DNA from 4 places in the Radiobacillus sp. PE A8.2 genome. Region 1 is predicted to be linked to each of the others. Evidence: riboswitches for the same ligand, from Rfam matches in the RefSeq annotation. Region 1 holds a riboswitch; each other region holds the start of a gene.
What was found. A riboswitch is a leader RNA that binds a small molecule or an ion and turns the genes downstream of it on or off. The one in region 1 is predicted to bind S-adenosylmethionine.
Positions count from the first base shown of each region.

Region 2: linked by a shared signal. The riboswitch ahead of ACI6MV_RS10805 (5-methyltetrahydropteroyltriglutamate--homocysteine S-methyltransferase) and the one ahead of metX (homoserine O-acetyltransferase MetX) in region 1 are both predicted to bind S-adenosylmethionine.
Region 3: linked by a shared signal. The riboswitch ahead of ACI6MV_RS21925 (methionine ABC transporter ATP-binding protein) and the one ahead of metX (homoserine O-acetyltransferase MetX) in region 1 are both predicted to bind S-adenosylmethionine.
Region 4: linked by a shared signal. The riboswitch ahead of ACI6MV_RS07495 (YezD family protein) and the one ahead of metX (homoserine O-acetyltransferase MetX) in region 1 are both predicted to bind S-adenosylmethionine.

Region 1 covers NZ_JBJGXI010000022.1:37,037-40,872, forward strand. Annotated here, with positions in the region: gene ACI6MV_RS12965 (hypothetical protein) at 364-759, shown strand; tRNA gene ACI6MV_RS12970 (tRNA-Arg) at 1,064-1,136, shown strand; gene ACI6MV_RS12975 (nitric oxide synthase oxygenase) at 1,268-2,365, shown strand; SAM riboswitch class I at 2,546-2,659, shown strand; gene metX (homoserine O-acetyltransferase MetX) at 2,746-3,834, shown strand.
Region 2 covers NZ_JBJGXI010000017.1:36,343-40,178, reverse strand. Annotated here, with positions in the region: gene ACI6MV_RS10815 (tyrosine-protein phosphatase) at 1-219, opposite strand, end outside; gene ACI6MV_RS10810 (histidinol-phosphatase) at 1,124-1,930, shown strand; SAM riboswitch class I at 2,199-2,300, shown strand; gene ACI6MV_RS10805 (5-methyltetrahydropteroyltriglutamate--homocysteine S-methyltransferase) at 2,396-3,496, shown strand; gene ACI6MV_RS10800 (serine hydrolase domain-containing protein) at 3,756-3,836, shown strand, end outside.
Region 3 covers NZ_JBJGXI010000058.1:21,916-25,751, forward strand. Annotated here, with positions in the region: gene solA (N-methyl-L-tryptophan oxidase) at 264-1,397, shown strand; SAM riboswitch class I at 1,497-1,599, shown strand; gene ACI6MV_RS21925 (methionine ABC transporter ATP-binding protein) at 1,776-2,810, shown strand; gene ACI6MV_RS21930 (methionine ABC transporter permease) at 2,800-3,462, shown strand; gene ACI6MV_RS21935 (MetQ/NlpA family ABC transporter substrate-binding protein) at 3,531-3,836, shown strand, end outside.
Region 4 covers NZ_JBJGXI010000010.1:43,672-47,507, reverse strand. Annotated here, with positions in the region: gene ACI6MV_RS07505 (LLM class flavin-dependent oxidoreductase) at 29-1,453, opposite strand; gene ssuE (NADPH-dependent FMN reductase) at 1,484-2,029, opposite strand; gene ACI6MV_RS07495 (YezD family protein) at 2,161-2,337, opposite strand; SAM riboswitch class I at 2,473-2,576, opposite strand; gene ACI6MV_RS07490 (STAS domain-containing protein) at 3,473-3,836, shown strand, end outside.

The DNA.
Region 1 (3,836 bases):
ATTATGAAGTTTAAAAAACAACAAACTTTACGAAAAAGCCAAAAATAATTATGTAGATAAGGTGAGCTTTTATCATCATAGTCCCTATATTACATCGTATGTATTAATTGTAGCGTAAATTACCTAAATTCAGCGTTCCCTTTTTTACACAATATAAACATGGCAGCATAGGTTTTGTCAGTAGTAGGAATTGATTGATATTACTATAAAATGCCTATTTTCTACAATAGTGTGGTTTTAGAACTTAGTTAAATTTCCATAGAAAGCATAAAGGGTTCTGGTATTTTATGTTAAAGTTACATAAGAAGATTATGCAAAGAATAGAAATTTATGTTGAATTTGAGGAGGGAGGCTGTACTGAAAATGAATAAGTTACTTTTTAAAACGGTCATTGGTATTATTCTTCTAATGGTAATATCCTTAGTCCTTAAAGAGTATAAGGTAGTACTTAATTACAGTGGGGAAGGAATGATACTTTACGGACTTTTAATCAGTTTTCTCTACTTGTTATTCGGAATTTTAATTGAGTCAGAAAAAGTTAAAAAGATTATTGCTTTAAAAAAGGTTAAGGTAGATTGCGCTAAGGCTGTCCTTACGCTGATCCTTATTATATTTTCCACTATACCATTTGGAAGTTGGATACTATGGTTTGGGATTGACGGTTTTAATGCCATCAATCCATTGAGAAGCTTAGAAATAAGAGCAATAATGGGTGTGTTGGCAGGAATCTTATTGGTCCGATCCCTTAGTGAAAACTAAGCTAAAAATCGCTTCCATACAAATGTTGACACGTTTATAGGAAATTTGCCATATCCACAAGATTTACGAAAATAGACAAAAAATGCCTTGATTCCAATAGTGAAATCAAGACATAAGTCTATTAGCAATTTTTTGCAAGGTGTTTTTGTAATGATTTCCTACATTTGTATTGAAATCCTTTATAACCTATGCAGACAAATACCTAGTGGTATGGGCACAATTTATAGATAGGAAAAACAGTAATTGAAATAAGCAGCGCTATCGGTTATAATGGTTTTTGTCACAAATTTAATAAAGTTGTCTTGCGCCCGTAGCTCAGGGGATAGAGCATTGGTTTCCGGTACCAAGAGTCGGGGGTTCAAATCCCTCCGGGCGCGTTACATTATTTCCAGTAAGCCAAGGACCTCCATATGATATGGAGGTCCTTGGCTTTTTTCTTACGCAATCATACTATTTCGGATTACTCCAAAGTTTTGCTAAAATGACACTATTGAACTTGGAGGTAGCTATGAAAAATAATAATTTACAGCGTTTGGAAAATGCTGAGTTAATACAAGAAGCAGCATCCTTTATAAGAACGTGTTACTTCGAACTTGGGAAAAACGAGATTCAGATTGAGCAACGAATAGATGAAGTGATTTCAGAAATTAACGAAACGGGAACCTATAAGCATAGTTTTGAGGAATTGAGTCATGGAGCAAAAATGGCCTGGCGCAATTCCAATCGTTGCATTGGACGGTTGTTTTGGAATCGCTTGAAGGTGATTGATGCTAGAGAGATCACCGAGGCGTCTGATGTGTTTGATTTGCTTTTTAAGCATATTGTGTTTGCTACAAATAATGGTAAAGTCCAGTCTGCGATTACGATATTTAATGCAGATGCAGGTAACAATCGGACAGTGAGAATCTGGAACCATCAGCTATTACGCTATGCAGGCTATCAAACCGCAGACGGTATCATCGGTGATCCGGCGTCTGTGGCATTTACGGAGCGATGCATGGAGCTTGGCTGGGAGGGAAAGTTTGGTGCGTTTGATATCCTTCCATTAGTGGTGCAAATAGATGAGGATGAACCTCAATGGATGGATATTCCGGCCGATATTATTGTTGAAGTTGTGATCGAGCACCCTAATCATGACCTTTTTGGCGAACGAGAAGTGAAGTGGTATGCAGTGCCGATTATTGCAGATATGCGTCTTGAGATTGGCGGGATCAACTATGGCTGTGCCCCTTTTAACGGCTGGTATATGGGCACGGAGATTGGAGCTAGAAACCTTGCAGATACAGATCGGTACAATTTGTTGCCGGCCGTTGCTGAGCATTTAGGGTTGGACACAAATTCAAACCGTTCTTTGTGGAAAGACGAAGCGCTAGTCGAACTGAACAAAGCTGTTCTCCAATCTTTCCAAAAAGCAGGCGTTACGATCGTTGACCACCATACGGCAGCACAGCAGTTTAAGATGTTTGAAGAAAAAGAGGCAAAAGCAGAACGAGAGCTCACTGGCAGGTGGTCATGGTTAATTCCACCACTGTCACCTGCGTCTACACATATTTTTCATAGCCATTATGATGATCTGACGCAGAAGCCTAATTTCTTTCATCAGTAAAGGACATGTATGGTTATTATCATAATATTTGTTAATGATTCTGTAGAGTAATTATGAAATTGATTCAGTTATCTTAATTTTACAACTTTTTATACTTTTTATATTGACAGTCGAATTTCTGCGTGCTAAACTTCGTATTAATGAAATTGATAATTTAAATTAATTGAATAGTAATTCGTTTTCTTATCCAGAGAGGTGGAGGGACTGGCCCGATGAAACCCGGCAACCATTAAGTATTTTTATATACTTGAAAAGGTGCCAATTCCTGCGAGCGTTATGCTTGGGAGATAAGAGAGACTAACTTTATTAGTATGCCTCTCTGTTTCCGCAGAGAGGCTTTTTTGATGGATATTTTCTTGGAAGGGTGGTAGGTGACGCCGATGAAAGCAACAGTCGCCACATTTAGGGAGACAGGGACAATTGATATTGGTGAACTCGTATTGGAATCAGGAAAGACTCTTCCGAAAGTAGAGCTAGCCTATGAACGAATTGGTTCAACGTCTGATCCTGTTATTCTTATATGCCATGCTTTAACTGGTAGTCAGCATGCTGTAGGAACGGAAGAAAGCCCTGGCTATTGGGCAAATTTAATTAAATCTGGTGGTTATATTGATTCCGACCAGTTTCAAACGATTTCGTTTAACGTATTAGGTGGATGCAATGGTAGCACGGGTCCATTGAGTATTAATCCAATCACAGGAGAAGCTTATCGTACCGATTTTCCTTTTGTTACGGTACGTGACATGGTGAATGCACAATATAAAGCATTAAAGCAGTTAGGAATTGATCATGTAAAGGCAGTTACTGGCGGATCGCTCGGTGGCATGCAGGCGCTAGAATGGGGAATTTTATATCCCGATTATATGGATCTATTATTTCCGGTAGCCGTAACACCTTACCTAAACGATTATGCAATTGCATTTAATAACATTGCTCGATTAGCTATCCTGCAAGATCCAAAATGGAACAACGGTAATTACACTGCTGAAACGATTCCAGAGCACGGGCTTAGCTTAGCGAGAATGATTGGTATGATCACGTATCGCTCCGGAGATTTATTTAATGAACGCTTTGGACGTGAGCAGCGAGCACCAGCAGGAGTTGCGCATGAAGAGATAGCTTATGAAATTGAATCTTACCTTGATTATCAAGGTAAAAAATTAACAAAACGGTTTGATGCCAACAGTTACTTGTATTTATTAAAAGCGATGGATACGTACGATATTGGTCGCGATCGTGGCGGATGGAAAAAAGCAGCTGCACTAATAGAAGCACCAATTTACTCGATTAGTTATAGCGGTGATTTACTCTTCCCGCCAAGAGAATTAAACGCCTTTATCAGCCATATGCAAAGGCTAGGCAAGGAAGCAACCTATTATGAAGTAGGAACGAAATTTGGTCATGATGGGTTTCTTGTAGAATTTGAAAAATGGGCACCGATTATCCAAAGTAAGTTAACGACGAATTAAGG
Region 2 (3,836 bases), on a different contig from region 1:
CGGGAATTTATCGATTTCATCCACTCCGCGCAAATCACAAATCTTTTTAATACCTAGTTGATTAACAACCTTTAGATCGTCTTCAGTTAATAGACTCAAATTACCAGAACGAAAAAGAATCCCCCTTTTTACACGACGACCATCTTTTGTCTCATAGCCACCTAAATCCCTAAAATTAAAACTACCATTTAGTTTTATCTCCCGTAACGTACTCTGCATAGCTCTTACCTCGATTCTCTATAGTTATCTATAAAACTTTTGAAGTTTATTATACTATAGATGTCGATCATGAGTCAGGACACTATATTTCGACTAGACATTGATGTTTGATCCAAAATGAATATGCTAGTTTTCGCTGTCAAATGTAGTAAGGTTGTCCTTTAAAAAGGGCCCCTTGTTTTATCGTAGAATATTAAAATCTTTTATCTCTAAATTGCTTGCAAATTTTTCAAATAATAGTGACTATAGATAGCCAAGACGTTATACCGTCACAAGTTAAAGTTAGAAAGGATTTTCGTCTAACAGAACGAGAAATCGTTCCAATTACGATCCTAATGTTTGGACCAGCGCTGCTTCACGTCCCTTCATGGGTTTTTTTCTAGAGCGTTCAAGCAGACCTCGTTTGTGTAATTTTGTTTATCCTATCTTTCTTCATATTTAGTGCAACATTGAAAATTTTCCGAATCTTAATGTATTGGAATTGATTAAGGACTCGTACCCATTTCTAATGTGAATTAAGACAATCGGTCAGCGTTTGGTCTGGCCCCGTTTTACTTGTTCACTTACTCTTATAACAAGTAGTATCCATTTGTATCTGCATTTAATTTCCAAAGCACCATTGTATTAATAGTGTCTACAAAAGTATTTTGAAAATGATGGATGTATCAATTTAATAAATTACGCTAGTGAATACTCTAATCGAAATACCATTTCTAAAATAAAAAATATGGTATGATTTAGTCATAGTTAAAAATTAATTTAATAATACTGATTCTTAACTATAGAACCCGTATATAGTCGGATTAAACCGTTTCTGAACTATATATGGAAGCAGATAACTGTATAAGCTTTTTCAGGTAATAATATGTTTCTTAACAAAGGGGAGATAAAAGTGTCAAACTCTATTAAATTCGATCTACATACACATCATGAACGATGTGGTCATGCAATTGGTACAATTGAGGATTATGTCAAGCAAGCGATTGATTATGGAATGGGATATATTGGAATATCTGATCATTCTCCATATTTTTATAGTGAAGAAGAACAGTTATACCCTGGAATTGCAATGGGGAAGAGTGAATTCGCGAATTACATAAATGAAGTACTAAGATTAAAGCAAAAGTATCAAGATAAGATTCATGTGTTATTGGGTGTTGAAAGTGATTTTTTCCCGGATCATATCAATCTTTACGGTGAAATATATGCGAATCATGCTTTTGATTATATTATCGGATCTGTTCACTATGTAGATGATGTCAATATTTTTAAAAAGGGTCGTTGGGATAACTTAACATCGAGGCAGCGAGTCCAATTGAAAGAAAATTATTATGCCTTGATTGAGGAATCTGCGAAAAGCGGCTTGTTTCAAATACTCGGTCACATCGACGCGATGAAAGGGTTTTATCCGGCATTTTCTCAAATTGAAACAAATGTTATTGATCATACGTTACAAATTATTGGCCAATCAGATGTAGCGATTGAAATAAACACATCCGGAAAAACAAAGGATTGTGGTGGCTGGTATCCAGCAGATGACATATTAGAGCGAGCGCTTTTTCATAACGTGAAAGTAACATTCGGATCTGATGCCCATACACCTGAGCGGATTGGTGAGGATTTTGATGCAGTCAGACATCGCTTGAAAGAAATTGGCTATAAGGAATGGGCATATTTCGTGCAAAAAGAAAGGTATATGACAGGTCTTTAGTTTGAGGAATGTGCCAAACTAACTACGTTAGCCAATTTCATAATACTCATTTTCAGCTATCTGCATCCACATTTAGTTGGATTAAACTGTCTCCGAAAAATGTACGGATGCAGATAGCTGTATAAGGTAATTATGAAATTGACTCACTTAATTAAGTTGTTTTGCATGTTTGAAAATTTATCCAAAAAAGTTGTTGTAATATTTAATAAATTGGATTACACTTAGTTACAGATAAATGGATCGAAGAAAAACACAATTTAATAGTTTATTCTTATCAAGAGAGATGGAGGGATTTGGCCCTGTGAAGTCTCAGCAACCAGTCGTTAAGACATGGTGCTAAGTCCAAAAGGTTTTAGCTTACAGATAAGAAGAATGTTTGATATTTTAAAGACCTTCTTCTTGTGAGAGGGTCTTTTTAAATTTGAAATAACGCCAAAAAATTAAAATGAAAAAGGGAGAGATTTTATGTCAATTACATTAACAAAAGCACCATTTAGAGCTGACCATGTTGGGAGTTTGCTTCGCCCGGATAGCATTCACGAAGCGAGAAAACAATTTGCTGAAGGCATAATTTCAGCAACACAATTACATGATATTGAAACAAAAGAAATAAAACGAATTGTCGATAAACAAATTGAAGTGGGATTAGAAGCAGTTACTGACGGTGAATTCAGACGAAGATTTTGGCATACGGATTTTTTAGAGCATTTAAATGGTGTGGAAGGTTATGTACCAGAACAAGGATTTCAATTTAAAGGAGAAGAAACAGAGCGTTATGATGTACGTGTAGTTGGAAAAGTCTCATTTAATCAAGATCACCCACATATTAAAGAATTTGTGGAGTTTAATGAAATAGTCGCTGGCAGAGCAGTAGCAAAGCAAACAATCCCGAGTCCGAACCAATTGTTTAATAAAGGCATTCTTGATGAATCCATCTATCCAAATATTGAAGAATATGCGAGTGATGTGATTTCAACCTACCGTGACGCTATTGAAGCATTTTATCAAGCAGGGGTTCGTTACTTGCAGTTGGATGATGTATATATTGCAGGGTTGTCTTCACCAGATATCCCATTTAATGAGGGAAAATACTCACGTGAATTTTTAATTGATTTAGCGCGAAAAGTAATTAACGGTGTGTTGGAAGGAAAGCCAGAGGACTTAGTTGTAACCACGCATTTATGCCGCGGAAACTATCGATCAAAATGGGCGTTTGCTGGCAGCTATGATTTGATTGCACCTACACTATTTGCTAAAGAAAAGGTTGATGGCTTCTTCTTGGAGTATGATGATGAACGATCTGGTAATTTTGCCCCATTAGAATACATTCCGAATGGCGGTCCGAAAGTTGTGCTTGGTGTTTTTACTTCTAAATTTGCCGAACTAGAAGATAAAGAAACGATTAAAGCACGTGTTGAGGAAGCGGCTAAATATGTTCCACTAGAGCAGTTGTGTATTAGTCCACAATGCGGGTTCGCTTCTACACATCATGGCAACCAATTAACCGAAGAGGAACAATGGCAAAAATTAAAATTGATTGTCGATGTAGCCAAAGGAATATGGTGACATTATTATAAATATTTTCTTATGAAAACGATTTTGAGAAGATACTTACTTATTTTTAGAAACCTTGATTGGCAGATGCCTTTCAAGGTTTTTGTTAGATTATTGATAAAACATCTTTATATATATAGTGATCAACCGTACGCATTTTTTCGTACAATTTACCATCATTCATAGTATAATAGAGCGAAAAGTGAGTACAAGAAATGTCTTCTCATGACTAACGGAAACCAGATTAGAAGCAGTAGGAGGAGAGGAATAATTGTTGGATAAAAAGAGTATTGATCAAGCGAAAACAGTACTAAGAAAAGCAATAAAAAATCAAGATATTGCTGGTGCAAAT
Region 3 (3,836 bases), on a different contig from region 1:
AAGTGCGCTGGTGGCCGCTCCATTCTAAAAATGGCTCTTTTGTCACAGATAAGCGCAGTGGTGGCCGTCAGCGACTCCCCGTCATGCCCAGCCCCCAATACACCACCGAGCACTCACTCCTCCTCATAATCCGGCAACATTGCTTTCCTAATAGTATAACCTTATAGGCGTCTTAAAATTATTGAATTTTGCTGCTAATGAAGGTATGATTTTAGTTATTGTAATTATGATACTTGCTTAACATTAAAGGAGCGTATATATAGATGGACTATGATGTTATTATAGTAGGCGCGGGCTCGATGGGCATGGCTGCAGGCTATTACTTAGCAAAACAAGGGAAGCGTGTATTATTAATTGATTCCCATAATCCTCCGCATGCTGAAGGATCTCACCATGGGGAAACAAGAATTATACGACATGCTTATGGTGAAGGGGAAAGCTATGTTGAAATGGCTTTACGTGCGCAAGAGCTATGGTATGAACTTGAGGAGCAATCTGACGAGAAGATTTTTATTCCTACTGGAGTTATTAATGTTGGAAAACCAGAATCAACCTTTATTCAAAACGTGATTCGTAGTGCCAATAGTTATTCCTTGAATGTAGAGCAATTAACTGCCGATGAAATTAATCAACGTTGGACTGGCTTTCGTGTGCCAGAAGGATATGTGGGCTGTTTTGAGGTAGATTCAGGAGTATTAATGAGTGAGAATTGTATTAGGGCGTTCCGTAAACAAGCAGAAGCACATGGTGCAGTGCTTAAGGTTAATGCCCCCGTAACATCGATCTCTATTTTTGAAAATAGTGTAAAAGTGGAAACAGCTGAGGAAAGCTTTACGGCAGAATCTTTAATCATGACGCCTGGAGCAGGTACAAGAATGCTTCTTCCATTAGTAAAGTTGGAATTACCACTGCAAGAGGAGCGAAATACATTCTCTTGGTTTGACACAGACGAAAGTATCTACAATGCGACTGCGTTTCCGGCCTTTTCATTTGAATTACCAACGGAAACATATTACGGATTTCCAAGCATTGATCAAGCAGGTGTCAAAATAGGGCGACACGATGGTGGGATTCCAAGAGATATGAGCCAACCGTTAGATGAATTTGGCACATATGAACAAGATGAGCGAGATGTAAGTCGTTATGCTGAACGGTGTATGCCAAAAGTTGGTGCCCATAATATCGGTAGGGCATGTACGTACACGATGACTCCAGACGGGGATTTTATCATTGATAAGCACCCTGATCATGAGCATGTTATTATTGCTTGCGGATTTTCAGGACATGGATTTAAATTCAGTAGTGTGATCGGAGAGATTTTAAGCCAATTGGTGACGGGAAATCGTGAAACAGCATTAGATATTAGTCCTTTTTCTATAAAAAGATTTCCAAAATAATGTAAATATTACCGTTATTTGATATTCGCAAAGTTTGTCTAATATTGTTGACAAGTTTGCGGCAACACGATATGATGTGAAAATATTAACTAAATAGTATGCTTATCAAGAGTGATTGAGGGACAAGGCCCAATGACATCCAGCAACCTTCTTTAAAGAAAGGTGCTACATCCTACAGAAGATTTTTTCTGAAAGATAAGGTTTTTATAAAATAAAGAGCCTCTTTCAATTGAAATGGGCTCTTTTTTATACTGGAATAATCGTCAGAACGACTGTTGCTTCAAAACATAAAGTAAACGGGGATGTTTAAGTGGGAGTCTACGGACGCTAATACAGTGCTGAACTGCAGCGTTTGAGAAAGCAAAGGAGTAGAGTTATATGTTAGTACTTGAAGGAATTCGGAAGGTTTACGGTGAGGGTGGAGAAAACCCCGTTGAAGCTTTAAAAGATATAAACCTCGAGGTGAAAAAAGGCGAAATATTCGGTGTTGTCGGCTATAGCGGTGCAGGTAAGAGCTCGTTGATCCGTTGTGTAAATTTATTGGAAAAGCCTACCTCGGGAAAAGTGAAAGTGAACGGAATTGATCTAACAAAATTATCTCCTAAAAAGCTAAGAGCGGAACGTAAGAAAATAGGGATGATTTTCCAACAGTTTAATCTTTTACATTCGAAAACGGCGTTTGGAAATGTTGCTATGCCACTTATTTTAGAAGGCTATAGCAAAGATGAGATTGAGAAAAAAGTAACGAAGCTTCTCTCTTTTGTAGGTCTAGCAGATAAAGCAGATCATTATCCTGAGCAACTTTCCGGTGGACAGAAGCAAAGAGTTGGTATTGCTAGAGCGCTAGCAACCGATCCACACGTATTATTGTGTGATGAGGCTACTTCGGCACTTGATCCAGATACAACGAACAACGTGTTAGAACTGTTAAAGCAGGTTCGTGAAGAGTTAGGTATTACGATTCTATTAATCACCCATGAGATGAACGTGATTAGAGACATTTGTGATCGCGTAGCCGTGCTAGATGGTGGCGTAATTGTGGAACAGGATACTACTATTAATTTGTTTACTGAACCGAAAACAGCGATAGCTAGGAGCTTTGTTCGGACCGTATTAAATGATGCGTTACCAGAAGCAACTTTAAGAAAAGTTTTAGAAAAAAGTGCTTCTAATTCTGTATATCGAATTCTGTATAAAGGGGAATCTGCTAATGATCCATTACTTTCTGATGTTGCTAAGAATTTCAGCGTAGATATTAACGTCATCTATGGAACAATTACAGAACTTCAAGGACAGCCGTTTGGTAATATTATTGTGGAATTGAACGGGGAAGCAAGTGAGATTACTAAAGTCGTTGACTTTATTAAAGGGAAAAAGGTGACGATTAAGGAGGTAGTGCCAGATGCAGTTTGATTGGGCTTGGTTTTGGCCTGAATTATTAGGGTCTCTTAATGAAACATTGTATATGATCATCGTCACTTTCCTAATTTCAATCTTAATCGGGATCCCACTCGGAATCATTTTAGTTGTTACGAGGGAACAGGGCATTTTAGAAAATAAAGCTGTATTTAAAGTGTTGAATGTTATTGTAAATGTACTCAGGTCGATTCCATTTATTATCTTAATCGTTGCAATCATTCCATTTACGCGATTCATTGTAGGAACATCAATCGGTACAACTGCAGCGATTGTTCCATTAGTGTTTTATACAGCACCGTATATTGGTAGATTAGTGGAAAACTCATTATTAGAAGTTGGTTCAGGTACGATTGAACTAGCACAAGCGATGGGGGCAACACCTTGGCAGATTATTTGGCGGTTTTTATTGCCAGAAGCTCTAGGATCGTTAATTCTATCATTAACGATCGCGATTATTGGTTTAATTGGTGCAACAGCAATGGCTGGTGCTGTAGGTGCAGGGGGTATTGGTGACTTAGCTATCTCGTACGGTTACAACCAATTCCAAACAGAAGTGATGATTATTACGGTTATTATCCTTGTGATTATGGTTCAACTTGTGCAGTCACTAGGCAACTATTTTTCAAGAAAAATAAGAAGATCTTAATGTGTTAGTTTCAGGGTGTATTTCGGTCACTCTATTATAAAAATTACAACAAGAAGGAGAAAGACGATATGAAGAAAACTTTATTTGCGTTTGCAGCATTATTACTATTTATTATTGCAGGTTGTGGATCTGACAGCGAAACTGTTAAAGTCGGAACAACTACAGCAGAAACACCAACATGGGAGCTTGTGAAAGAATTAGCGGCAGAAGAAGGTATTGAAATTGAAATCATTCAGTTTAGCGATTATGTGCAACCAAACATTGCATTAGACAATGGTGAAATAGATTTAAATGCTTTCCAAACAATTAGTTACTTTGAATCTTTTATTGAAGAACGCGATTTAAACTTATCTGCAATTGGTACCACGCCAATC
Region 4 (3,836 bases), on a different contig from region 1:
ATCGGCAATTTTCGAGTGAAACAGAGGGTCAGGTCCTTTGTTCCACTTTTGAAGCTAAAGTGGAACGGGAGAACTGACCCCGCGTTTCATTTTTTGTATACTTTTTTCCTGGATGATGGGCTTGCAATTGGCTTCCTTTACCAAACAAATTGTCTCTTAGCGTTTCCCCACCATATTCGCGGCGCACTAAGCCTCTTTCTTGAAGGATTGGCACAACAAGCTCCGTGAAATCTTTAAAAGTTCCTGGCGTAATCGCGTAGGCAATATTAAAACCATCGACTCCCGCTTCGTCTACCCAGCGTTCCAATTCATCAGCAACTTGCTCTGGGCTACCGACGATTTTCGTACCTAATCCACCGATACCTACGTGCTCTTTAATTTTATCGACCGTCCAGTTAATATCAGGATCGATTTTCGTGAAATTTTCTACCGCTGACTGGATCGCATCATTTTTTACATAGCGCAAATTCTCGTCTGGTGCATATTCCGATAAATCGATCCCCGTCCAGCCACCGAATAAGGCAAGCGCGCCTTCATAGCTAATATGTTTTTTATAATCATTGAACTTCTCCCATGCTTCCTCCTCGGTTCTGCCAACGACCGGTGTCACCATCGTCAGGATCTTGATTTCATCAGGTGCTCTTCCTGCTTGCTCTGCTTCTGCACGCAACTTAATCACAGATTGCTTCGCGGCATTAATCGTAGGTGCACCGATAAAAATACACTCCGCATTACGCCCGGCAAAAGCACGCCCCTTCATCGATGCACCGGCCTGGTAAATGACTGGCGTGCGCTGTGGAGATGGCTCACACAAATGGGCACCGGGCACTTTGTAATAGTGACCATCATGGTTGATATCATGCACTTTGCTCGGATCCGTGAAAATGCCACGCTCCTTATCACGCAACACCGCGTCATCTTCCCAGCTGCCTTCCCATAACTTGTAGCAAACTTCCAAATATTCCTGAGCAATGTCATAACGCTCATCGTGCTTGATTTGATCCTCGAGGCCCATATTAACAGCCGCACTTTTCAAATAAGACGTTACAATATTCCAACCAACACGACCATCTGTTAAGTGATCAAGCGTCGACATCCTCCGCGCAAACGTGTACGGATGCTCATGCGTAACAGAAGCAGTAACACCAAAACCTAGGTGCTTCGTCACCGCTGACATTAGTGGAACAATCAGCGACGGGTCATTCACCGGCGTTTGTGCGCCTTGACGAACAGCTGCATCACGCGATCCATCATACACATCATAATAACCGAGCACATCAGCGATAAACACGGCATCAAACTGCCCTTTTTCTAAAATCTGTGCCAGCTCAATCCAATAGCTGCTATCCTTATAGCGATGCGACTGGTCTTCCGGGTGTGTCCATAACCCAGGTGACTGGTGTCCCACACAATTCATATCAAATGCATTTAAATAAATTCGTTTATTTGCCATTACAAATCTCTCCTTTGTTTGAATTTGTTCTTATACAATCGGGCTTTTTTGCCTATTCAATAACTCAACAAAATAGGCCAGTTGCTTCGTTAATCGTTCATGTGTTTCTATGTTTATGATCGGTTGTTCGGTATTCGTTTTGTCTATGTGATTGTCGGTCACGAATACGCCTTTCAAATTTTGCCCCTTTAACGTCGCAAGCAATGGCTTCAGCGTATACTCAATCGCCAGCATGTGCGCTGGGCTCCCACCAGTCATCAGCGGAAATACCGGTGTATCCTCCAACACATCCTGCGGCAATAAATCGATCAGCGCCTTGAGCACCCCCGTGTATGCCGCCTTATAAACCGGCGACCCAACGATCACCCCTCTTGCCCCTTGAAGCTTTGCGGCGATCTGACTAACGACTGGACTGTCAAACTTCCCTTCGAACAACACATCCTGCGGCACATCTTTAATCGAAACATGTGTTACTTTAAACCCTTTGTTTTGCAACGATCTGCCCAGGAATCTTAATACTAAATCAGATCTCGAATTCACGGACGGACTGCCTGATAAAATTACAATTTCACTCATATTGCTCATCCTCTCCTTTTTGGTCGTGCTCGGCTTTCATTTCGCAAATAAAAAAGACACCTTTTCTACGGAATCAGAATCTTTGTTCCTTAGATAAGTTGCCTTTAGTGGTCTAATCGGCATATTAAGTTTTAACTTGTTTTTTTCGTTGTTGTCGATTGCTTTTTCGGCAGCGTGTAGCGAACCTTTTCCGTCGCATCCACCTGCGTAATTATCCCATCATGAACCGTAATCACAATCGATCCGTACTCCATGTCCTTTAGCGTATCTAGAATGTGCGACACCTTCTCCTGATCCAGATCACTCATCCTGACATCCCCCTTATCGATGTTCTTTAGCATGCACTTTTTCCGAGGGCTATTTGCGATTGGCAGAAAAAACCGCCAATACAACAAAAAGCCCTCTTCCATAAGAAGAGGGCAGACATATGTAGTCGCTAGCTCTTCTTATCTTTCAAGCGATTAAGCTTGCTGGAATTGGCACAGTACTATTACAGTCTGTTGCCGAGGTATCGTCGGGCCAGTCCCTCCACCTCTCTGGATAAGAAAATCGATTAATTAAATTGTACTTAATAAGTTACATGCATTTTGATTATCTGTCAATTGGTTATTTTAAGAAAATTATAATTTTTTTGTTTGGAGGTGGGTAGGGTGCCACGGAGAAGCGAACGTTTATCACGGTGTGGGCTATGCGGTCACCACGGCCGTTATCTGTGACAAATACCCACTTTCACGAATTTGACGGCCACCACCGACCTTATTCTATGAATTAACTGCCATTCTGTCTCATTTCATGCAAATAAGCGCTCTGGTGGCCGCTCAGCCCTTGACTGCACGGATTTTCTTTAAATTAAGCGCATCTGTGGCCGCACAATCCGCACCACTCTAATGCCAAAGTTCTGCGGACACCACGGCCGTTATCTGTGACAAATACCCACTTTCCTGAGTTTGACGGCCACCACAGACCTTATTCTGTGAATTAACCGCCATTCTGTCTCATTTCATACATATAAGCGCTCTGGTGGCCGCTCAGCCCTTGACTGCACGGATTTTCTTTAAATTAAGCGCATCTGTGGCCGCACAATCCGCACCACTCTAATGCCAAAGTTCCACGGACACCACGGCTGCTATCTGTGACAAATACCCATTTTCACGAGTTTGACGGCCACCACCGACCTTATTCTGTGAATTAACTGCCATTCTGTCTCATTTCATGCAAATAAGCGCACTGGTGGCCGCTCAGCACTAACAGCACGGATTTTCTTTAAATTAAGCGCATCTGTGGCCGCACAATCCACATCTCGTTCACGGTCCATTAGAATCCATGGCGGTGAGCGCTGTGTAAAATTAATTTCTTATTTAAAATTTTACTTTTACGTTTTACAATATATATTATAGGGTATATACAAATTTTCAGGGGTTAACAAAACAAGGGGGCTACGAGATGGATTATAGTTACCGAGACTCATTATACCTTAAGGACTTATTGCAGGATAATAGCCAAGAATTTGAACAAACACTCCTAGATGAGGCGGTGAATGTTAGAGACAAAATCGACGAGATTTTAAGAATTGGTAACATTGACCTTGTCAATAACGCACACAAACTAGTACTGGATATTATTGAGGGTAAAGAGCAAGCAATCGCAGATTTTGCTAAACAAGAAGGGATTGCTTGGGCAACACAATCTATTGATTTGTCTTTCAAATTAGAGTGGGTACAAGCTATTCGCAGAACCTTGTGGAAATTCATTCAGGAATGTAACAGTATTTCTCTAGAGAAGCAAATGGCAAACTTTTTCATACTAG